4 regions of the Sphingomonas piscis genome follow, and region 4 is predicted to be linked to each of the others. Evidence: predicted binding sites of a transcription regulator. Region 4 holds the regulator's gene; each other region holds the start of a gene.

Region 1 (2,199 bases), 460 kb from region 4:
TTGGCGACCTCCGCCCCGCGCCACGAGTAGATCGACTGGTCGTCGTCGCCGACGCAGCAGATGTTGCGGCGCGGCTCCGCCAGCAGCCGTAGCCATTCATATTGGCCGCTGTTGGTGTCCTGATATTCGTCGACCAGGATGTAGCGGAAGCGGTCGCGGTAGCCTTCCAGCACGTCCGCATGCTCGCGGAAGATGGTCAGCATGTGCAGCAGCAGGTCGCCGAAGTCACAGGCGTTCAGCGTCCGCAGCCGCTCCTGATATTGCGCGTAGAGGTCGGCGCCGCGACCGTTGGCGTAGGCTTCGCTTTCGGCGGCATCGATCTGCTTGGGGGTCCAGCCGCGGTTCTTCCAGCGGTCGATCAGGCCGGCAAGCTGGCGGGCGGGCCAGCGCTTCTCGTCAAGGTTGGCGGCAGCGATCAACTGCTTGAGGACGCGCAGTTGGTCGTCGGTGTCGAGGATGGTGAAATTGCTCTGCAGCCCGACCAGCTCGGCATGGCTCCGAAGCATGCGCGCCGCGACCGAGTGGAAGGTGCCGAGCCAGGGCATGCCCTCGACTGCGCCGCCCGAAATGTGAGCGATGCGCTCCTTCATCTCGCGCGCCGCTTTGTTGGTGAAGGTGACGGCGAGAATCTGGCTGGGCCAGGCGCGCCGGCTGGCGATCAGATAGGCGAGGCGAGCGGTCAGCGCCGACGTTTTGCCGGTACCCGCCCCGGCCAGCACCAGCACCGGGCCTTCGGTGGTCAGCACCGCCTCCCGCTGCGGCGGGTTAAGGCCCGTCAGGAAGGTGGGCTCGTCGGTCAGGGCAGGGGCTTCAGGCACGGGTGGGAGGTAGGCGGGGTGTCACCGGACCGCAATCATCAGGCTGGAGAAAGTAGGACGACTATGGCAGGGTGCGCCCAAGAACAAAAGGGGACCTTAGAGATGCTGACCGGACGATGCCATTGCGGGCAGGTGAAGTATCAGATGCCGGAAGAGGCGATTCACCAGGCCATCTGCCACTGCGAGGACTGCCGCCGCCATTCAGGCGCGCCGTTCGTCGGCTGGGCGCTGGTGCAGAGCAGCGACCTCCTGATCGAAGGCGAACTCAAGACCTATGAATCGTCGGCGGACGGGCGCCGGCAATTCTGCCCCAATTGCGGGACGGGGCTATTCTACCTGAACCCGGTCATCTTCCCCAACCAGACGGACGTTCAGATCGCGACTCTCGACAATCCCGACGCGATCGTCCCGACGGCGCAGATCCAGACAGCGGAGCGGATCGACTGGGTCAAGCAGCTCAACGAGATGGTGGCGTTCGAACGTTATTCAGCGTGAGTCAGCACCATTGTTGCGGGTGCGAAGGCTTCATGCCCGATATCCCCGTTATCCACAGGTCAAAACTAACATTTCTTGCTTTGAGCGACTCGTGGCGAGGTTCATAAGGAATGGGTGATCGGGACGGAGCGCCCGGCCTCACCGGAAGGGACCGCAAGGGAACGGACGGAGCGGCGGGGTTCAAAGAACCGATCTCCACCGGCCGAGCAAGGCAAGCGATCTTCGGATCAGGAGCTAAAATTCAGCCGGAAGAGGCGCCGGAAGAGATGATCTTCCACTCGCGCACGGCGGGTTGTTCTTCGGAACGATCAGGTCAGCACGAGAGGGTCATCCCAAGAAGGGCCGCGAAAAGTCGAGTTGCCCAGATCCTTACGGATCAGGCCAGTGGCTTGAAAAGGAAGCGAGGCCGCCTTCATGCTTGGGCAAGAAGAGGCTGGCGCACCCGAGTAAAGAGATTGGTCCCTGCCTGGCAGGAGGCGGTTCGAACGGACGCGACGCCTGAGCTGGTGAGCCAGGATCGAGAAGCGGGGTCGCAAACCTATTCGTAGGGGCGGGGCTTTCAGGACACGAACACCGGCAGATCCTTCGCTCGGCGCAGTGGGGGCTGGCAGCAATGCCGGCCCCCATTTCTTTTGCGAAATGCGCGGGTCCGCTGCTTGCTGCCCCGGACAGGCTTCACCGCTCCCTGGGCGGGGCCCAACGCCGTTGGACCTTGACCGCTGCCGTGAACGTGCATTTGCCGGCCCGTGCCAGCGCGGCGTCACCAGGCAATCAGGCCGGACCAACCTCGCCCTCGGCCCAACGCGTGTTTCATGGCGGTCGGCTACGGCACCATTGGCGCGCGGAAGGCAACAAGCTGGGATCGACTTCGAACATGTGGACATGA
Region 2 (2,199 bases), 840 kb from region 4:
CGCCATCGAAGGAAGCGGAGGGCCTGAACTGCCGTTCAAACCCAAGGTGAAACGGTCCGAAGCGCCAGCCTCGGGGAGCAGCGAAGGCGGCGATCCGGTCGGGGATTTGGTACGCGCATTGGAGGAACTTTTCGGCGGCTGAGCCGCGATATTGGTTAACGTACGGAAACTGCTGGCTTTAAAACTTTCTCAACCGGTCCGCGGATAGGAAGGCTGCAACCTGGGCGATGGAACGGCCGGGTGGGGGAACAGAGGTTCCCCGCAAGTGGAGCCTATAGGAGACCAGAGATGGCCAAGTTTCTGAAGCTGATCAAGAACGAAGATGGTGCTACCGCGATCGAGTACGGCCTGATTGCCGCCCTCATCGCCGTTGCCGCGATTGCCGCCATGGGCAGCGTCGGCACCAAGCTGGGCACGACCTTCAACAACGTTGCTGCGAAGCTCTAAGCTTTCGCCGAACGGTTGAAAAAGGGCGGCGGCGTCGAAAGGCGCCGCCGCTTTTTTTGTGCTCTACAAACGTGCGACCGGAGGAGAAGAATCCGTTTCGGTGCCGGTGTTAAGTTACTGCTGAGGCTGTTCGCCTCACCTCTCATGCGCCGTTTCGAACGGCCTGGGAGGGTCGCAGACGTGAAACCGCGGGAACAGCGCCGCAACGTACTCATCAAAGCGCGGATGCGCATCGCCGAGCGCTGGGGCGACGCACTCATCCTCAACATGTCCTCGCGCGGGCTGCTGATCCAGTCGCGGCAGCCGCCCAGGCGTGGGGAATATATCGAGATTCGGCGCGGGAAGCATGTGATCATCGCCCGGGCGGTGTGGTCAGGCGAGGACCGGTTTGGAGTCCAGACGCAAGACGTGATCGCGATGGATGCCGTGATCCACGAGCCGGACAAGTCGCTCGCCTGTCCAGTCGCAACGGAAACGATCGAGCGACGTGCGGCGCAGCGCCCGACCACCGGCTCGCGGTTCGAGGATAATCGCCTGGTCGGCCGCCTGCTGGAGTTTGCTTGCTTCATCTTCGTTGGCGCAACGGCGGCATCGATCGCCTTTTTCGCCGTTGGAGATGCACTCGCCCGTCCATTCAGCAGCGTCACCGCATCCCTCGAATAAGCATGGGAGTTGGTTGACTCTGGCCTGCGACTCACGGAACATAAAGAGAACAAATGAGTCGTTCGAGTCGCCGTGACCCTTGCTTTGCCATCATCCGATCCGCGCCTGGAAGCGCTTCGTGCCGAGGTTCGCGCCATCGAGATGGCGGGCCGTACCGATGCGTCCGGCGTGTTGTCGTTCGGAGTCGAGGCCATGGATTCGCGGCTTGGCGGCGGGCTGCTGCTTGGGGCCTTGCACGAGGTGGCCGGCGCCAGTTCCAAAATCAACGACGATGCCGCGGCCTTGCTGTTCATCGCCGGTATCACGGCGCGCGTATCGGCCTATCCGGTGCTGTGGGCTCTTCGCTGGCGCGACCTGTTTGCCCCCGGTTTGGCGCAGGCGGGGCTGACTCCCGACCGGCTGATCCAGGCCGAATGCCGCCGCGACGAGGATGTGTTGGCGGTGATGGAAGAGGGGCTTCGTCATGGCGGCCTGGCCGCGGTGGTTGGTGAGGTTGGGCAGGTGCCGATGGCCGCGACCCGGCGGCTGCAACTGGCTGCCGAGCAGAGCGGGACCATGGCGCTGATGCTTCGCAAGTGGCGCAAGAATGGTGCCGAGCCCCTCGTCCAACCGTCCTGCGCCGTAACCCGCTGGACTGTGGGCTGCGTGCCGTCGGCTGAGCTTCCGGTGCCGGGCGTCGGCCGTCCTCGCTGGAACATCCATCTCGTCCGCCAGCGTGGCGGCGAGCCTCACCACTGGATCATGGAGGGCAGTGATGCCGAGGGTCGCCTCGCTCTTCCTGCCGGACCTTCCCATCGATCGGCTGCGGCGGATCGGGGCGGCGTCCGCCAGGCGGCATGACGCTGTTGCGCCGCCGCCCGCCCGCCGATTCGATCCCACCGATCCGCCGGACATCGGCAACCGGATAGAGGATTGCTCCTGCCCGCGCGGCGGCGGCTGGCGCCCCGGTGCGCGCTGGGCCCGGCGCGCGGAGGTGCAGGCGCAGATCGACAGCTTGCCCACCCACCAGAAGCCGCCGGTGCGTGAGCTTGGGCGGCGGAGCGAAGCGGCGGAAGTGCCGTTCCGAAGCGGACCGTCGGTGCAGCGGCC
Region 3 (2,199 bases), 1.3 Mb from region 4:
TCGGCTTCGGCGAACGACGATATGGGGATGAGGCAGCGCCGCTCCTGAAAGCTGAAGCGCCACATGAAGGTGTCGAGCTTGTCGGCCCGAGCATTGTTGACCGGCTTGGGCTTCAGCGGCTGGCCATTCTTGCCCTTCAGCACCAAGGGAAAGCCCCAGATCATCGAGCGCACCTGGAGGGCTTTTGCCGAACCGCCTCCGGCTTGGGGCGCAACAACAATACCCGGATAGCCGGGATAGACCTCACCGCCGCCCGCATTGCCGACGTCGCCAAGCGTGGCGTCGAACAGCTGGGCGATCTCGGCATTCGACTTCTTGAGACGGTAGAGGTTGCACATGACGGACAGCTTATCGGAAGCTGCGCCTTGCTCAATCCCGCAAGCGCCGATGCAGCTGCTTCCACGCCGCCTCGCCCTGCGGGAACGGGTCGGAGCCCGGCTTGTCAGGAACAGCGCTCAGGTGCGCATTGCGGGCGCCGCACTGCTTGCAAACCAGCCGGGTGCTGAGGCTGGCAAGGTTCGGGTTCCAGCTGCGAAGCATGCAGAAGCGGGCAAAGCGTTCGGCATGGAACAGCCTAACATGCTGGCAGGTGCGGCACTCGATCTTCAGGCTTGCCTTGTTGCGGGCAAGGTCGTGCAGGTCCTTGAGGCGGGTATTGGCCGACACGTCACAATGGCAACGGCATCTGGTTGACGTCCGGCACCGTCAGAGGCTCGTCCAGCCGCTCGATGATCGTCGCCGCCAGTGCATCGGCCGCCCGCTCCCGCAACGCCGCGTCGCGTACGGTCAGGCCAAGGCGCACCCAGGTCGGGGAGGTCTGAAGAATCAGGGAAAGTCGTTCTCGGTCCATTTGCTGGTGAGAACATAACAGGAACGGTTCGGCAAGACGTCGACTCAGCCGAGGTCCGCTTGGGATTGATCGCCGACCCTCAGCGAACGTCCGGAATGGGTGGAAAGTGGACGTTAGTTGTAGGCCCTCGGGAAGCGCAGGTTCTACCAGTACAGGCCAGTTTTGAGACATTGCTGCCACCGACGATATGCTCTCGCCTTGCCCGTGCTGTCGCTGGCGAGTGCAGCGTCAGCCTGAAACTTTTGCTCACACTCCTTACGATCACCTTTGGCAGCAGCGCCCTTCGCCTTTGCCGTGGCCGTCGTGGCTGGACCCAGAAGCGCCCTCATCTCGGGTGATTGAGCGTAAGCGGCCGGATTTTTCCCATCCTCGTCGCGTGCATTCCGGCTTGCACCGTGCTCCAGAAGGATCTTAGCCGCGTCAAGGCGATCTCGCTCAGCCGCAATATGAAGAAGGGTGGTCCCACCGTCCTTCGCGTTAGCATCCACGCAATCATCGAGCAGCGCCGCCAGTTCTTCCGGATGATTGTACCAGATCGCGTCGCGCGCCTTCAAGATTGGTCGAAGCGCAGGCGATCGGCCGTCGTTGACCTTCTCCGCGCGAACCGCGGCACACATACCAGCGCCATTTTTTGGACCGGGCGCAGACCGCGTCGGCTGAGCTGGCAGATCACTCGCAATTTCGTCCGCAGATGCTCCGGTCGTCGCTCGTGTTTCCTGAGCCTGTGCTTTGGCCAGCAGCACCTTAATCGTGCTTGTCATCGCCATGTCGTAAGGCGTCGATCCGCGGGCAGACTTCAAGGTGGGGTCCGCTCCACGCTGCAGCAGTGCTCTGACCATCTCCAGATTGCCATTGTCAGCCGCGTAGTGGAGCAGCGAGTACCCTTCGTCTGTCTGCATGTTGATGTCGAACTGACCGCTGTCGATCAGCTTCAGAGCATCCTCATTCTTCTTGATGCCCATGTAGTAACGAGCATCGTCAAACGGGTCCCCAGCCATCGCGCTGGTGGAAACGAGCGCCAGCGCTCCGGCGGCAACAAGCAAACGCAACTTCATGAAACAACCCCTGAATTCGGCACGCACCCAATTAGACTTAAGCGCCTACTGAACCTCCGTGCCTTTCCAAAAGGTTAGTTGACGAAATTCCTTCTTTCTACTGCGATGTGATGCAGAATGAGCGTCCCATAGCCTACGCAATGGGTGGAACGCGGACGTTGGTCGCTTTACCATGTGCGCATGGATGCCTCAGCATTTGAGCTTCGGTGCAAGCGTGCATTGCGCAACGGCACGTGGTTTGCAGGAGTTTTCACCGCAGGATGTGCCTTCCTGACGATAGCTCTACGCGCGGGT
Region 4 (2,199 bases):
CGCAAGGAGGCGCTGGCCGATCTCGTCAGCAAGATCGAGGATGCGATTGCGGACGGCCGCAACTTCCAGGAGGCCGCGGCCGCCGCCAAGGTGACGATTGAACAAACCCCGCTGATCACCGCCAACGGCGCTTCGCGGGCAAACCCCTCCTTCAAGCTGCCGCCGGAACTCGCGCCGGCGGTGCAGCGGGGCTTTGAGCTTGGCGAGAGCGACGATCCGGAGATCGTTGCCTTGAACCCTGAAGGAACGGACAACGTCCTTGTGGGTCCCGCGCAGGTCGTGGCGCCGGCCCCTGCACCGCTTGCGTCCATTCGCGACCGCGTCTCGGCTGACTGGGTGCGTAAGCAAGCGGGCGACCGGGCGAAGGCCGCGGCAACCGCCATTGCAGCCAAGGTCGCGCGCGGCATGCCGCTGGCGCAGGCTGCGGCACAGGCCGGGGTCACCCTTCCAGCCCCGCGGCCAGTTGCCGTGCGAAGACTGCAGCTGGCAGAGATGCAGGGGCAGGTGCCCGCCTCCATCCAGGCGCTTTTCACCCTCACGACGGGGAAGAGCCGCATGGTGGCGGACCCCGCCGGCGGCGGCTTCGCGGTCGTGAAGCTGAACGGGGTCACGCCGGGTAATGCCGTGTTGCAGCCTGGTCTCATCGCTCAGGTCCAGAAGGACTTCCAGGAAGCGACATCGACCGACTATGCACGCCAATTCCTAACCGCGGTGCGCAAGAACATCGGTGTCAGGCGCTACGACGACGCCATTGCCGACGCGAAGAAACGGATTCTCGCCGGATCGTGAGTGAACGAGGCTCTTGACCGGAGCCGTTCCGTTTCATAGACGTTCTCCGTTCGTTCCATTCGGAACAGGGAGTGGCGCCGATGTTGACTTCGAAACAGCATGAATTGCTGATGTTCATCAACGAGCGGCTCGGCCGCACAGGAGTGAGCCCGAGCTTTGATGAGATGCGCGAGGCGCTGGACCTCAAGTCCAAGTCGGGCGTGCACCGGTTGATCTCAGCGCTGGAGGAGCGGCAGTTCATTCGCCGCTTGCCCAATCGCGCCCGTGCCCTCGAGGTGCTGAAACTGCCCGAAGTGAAGAATACCGCGGTGCCGACGCCGAAGAACGCGATCCCCGTGGCAGCGAACGACACGATCGAGATCCCCCTTCACGGCCGGATCGCCGCCGGCACGCCAATCGAAGCACTGCAAGGAACGGAGAGCTTTTCCGTGCCTGCGGCCCTGCTCGGCCCGGGCGAGCATTATGCGCTGGAGGTTTCGGGCGACTCCATGGTCGAGGAAGGCATTCTCGATGGGGACTTTGCGCTGATCCGCAAGGTGGACACGGCGCGCGAGGGCGAAATCGTGGTGGCGCTGGTCGACAATGAGGAGGCGACCCTGAAAACCTTCCGCCGCGAGGGACAGATGATCCGTCTCGATCCGGCCAACCGCAATTATAAAGCGCAGCGCTACGAGCCGCGGCGCGTGCAGATCCAAGGCAAGCTGGCGGGCTTGATCCGGCGTTACTGAGGACTCGTGGTGGCCGCCCAGGGGTGATCGCCTACCTGAGCAGCAACACTTGCCACGTGCGGGGTGCTACCAAGGGTGATCGCAAGGCCGCCGGTCTGCTCCAGAAACTTCCGGTCGGCCTTCAACAAGGTGCCGATTGCGGCGAAGGCCACGGGCGCAAGGCCAAGCCAGCGGATGGGGCTTACCCATAGGCAGATCCACAATCCGCCCGCAGCGAACAAGGCGAAGCACCAAGTCGGGATGGATGCAACCGTCGCAACCGCGCCCGTCGTGCCCGCCACTGCATGCGCAATGCCGAGTAGCAGGCCGAGTGCCCAGCTCGTCGGGGCCCACAGCGGAGCGCCCAGGCCGATCGCGTCGGCAAGCAGTGCGGCAGCCTCCAGCGGCATGATCACGAAGGTGGTGAGCGGGATGGCGAGAATGTTGGCGCCGACGCCATAGAGCCCCGCCTTGTGGAAGTGGAACAACGCAAAGGGGATCAGCGCCGCTTCGACCGCCAGCCCGGTGGCGATCATGCCGCCGAACCAGCGCAGCCCCCTTGCCCACCACGGCTCCTCCCGCGCCTGGAGGTGGCGGCGAGCCCATGCGCTCGAGTGAAGGGCGATGATCGCGGCAACCGCGGCGAAGCTGAACTGGAAGCTGGCGCCGGCGATGGCTTCCGGCCGGAACAGCAGGACGACGA

The links. The regulator LexA, encoded in region 4, represses DNA repair genes until DNA is damaged. The targets are predictions, from matches to a motif close to GTTCCNCNCTTGTTCT.
Region 1: a site for LexA is predicted at 899-914, ahead of G7077_RS11100 (ATP-dependent helicase). Genes of this name have one in related genera too.
Region 2: a site for LexA is predicted at 1,146-1,161, ahead of G7077_RS03875 (ImuA family protein). Genes of this name have one in related genera too.
Region 3: a site for LexA is predicted at 860-875, ahead of G7077_RS06795 (DUF6771 family protein). Genes of this name have one in related genera too.

Annotation. Positions count from the first base shown of each region.
Region 1 covers NZ_CP049869.1:2,189,732-2,191,930, forward strand. The annotation lists gene G7077_RS11100 (ATP-dependent helicase) at 1-818, opposite strand, end outside; gene G7077_RS11105 (GFA family protein) at 921-1,313, shown strand.
Region 2 covers NZ_CP049869.1:772,795-774,993, reverse strand. The annotation lists gene G7077_RS03890 (transglycosylase domain-containing protein) at 1-142, shown strand, start outside; gene G7077_RS03885 (Flp family type IVb pilin) at 289-447, shown strand; gene G7077_RS03880 (hypothetical protein) at 628-1,110, shown strand; gene G7077_RS03875 (ImuA family protein) at 1,252-1,950, shown strand; gene G7077_RS14385 (Y-family DNA polymerase) at 1,865-2,199, shown strand, end outside.
Region 3 covers NZ_CP049869.1:1,378,778-1,380,976, forward strand. The annotation lists gene G7077_RS06785 (SOS response-associated peptidase) at 1-338, opposite strand, end outside; gene G7077_RS06790 (hypothetical protein) at 370-666, opposite strand; gene G7077_RS06795 (DUF6771 family protein) at 668-850, opposite strand; gene G7077_RS06800 (ankyrin repeat domain-containing protein) at 994-1,932, opposite strand.
Region 4 covers NZ_CP049869.1:2,649,919-2,652,117, reverse strand. The annotation lists gene G7077_RS13485 (peptidylprolyl isomerase) at 1-789, shown strand, start outside; gene lexA (transcriptional repressor LexA) at 870-1,517, shown strand; gene G7077_RS13475 (ComEC/Rec2 family competence protein) at 1,511-2,199, opposite strand, start outside.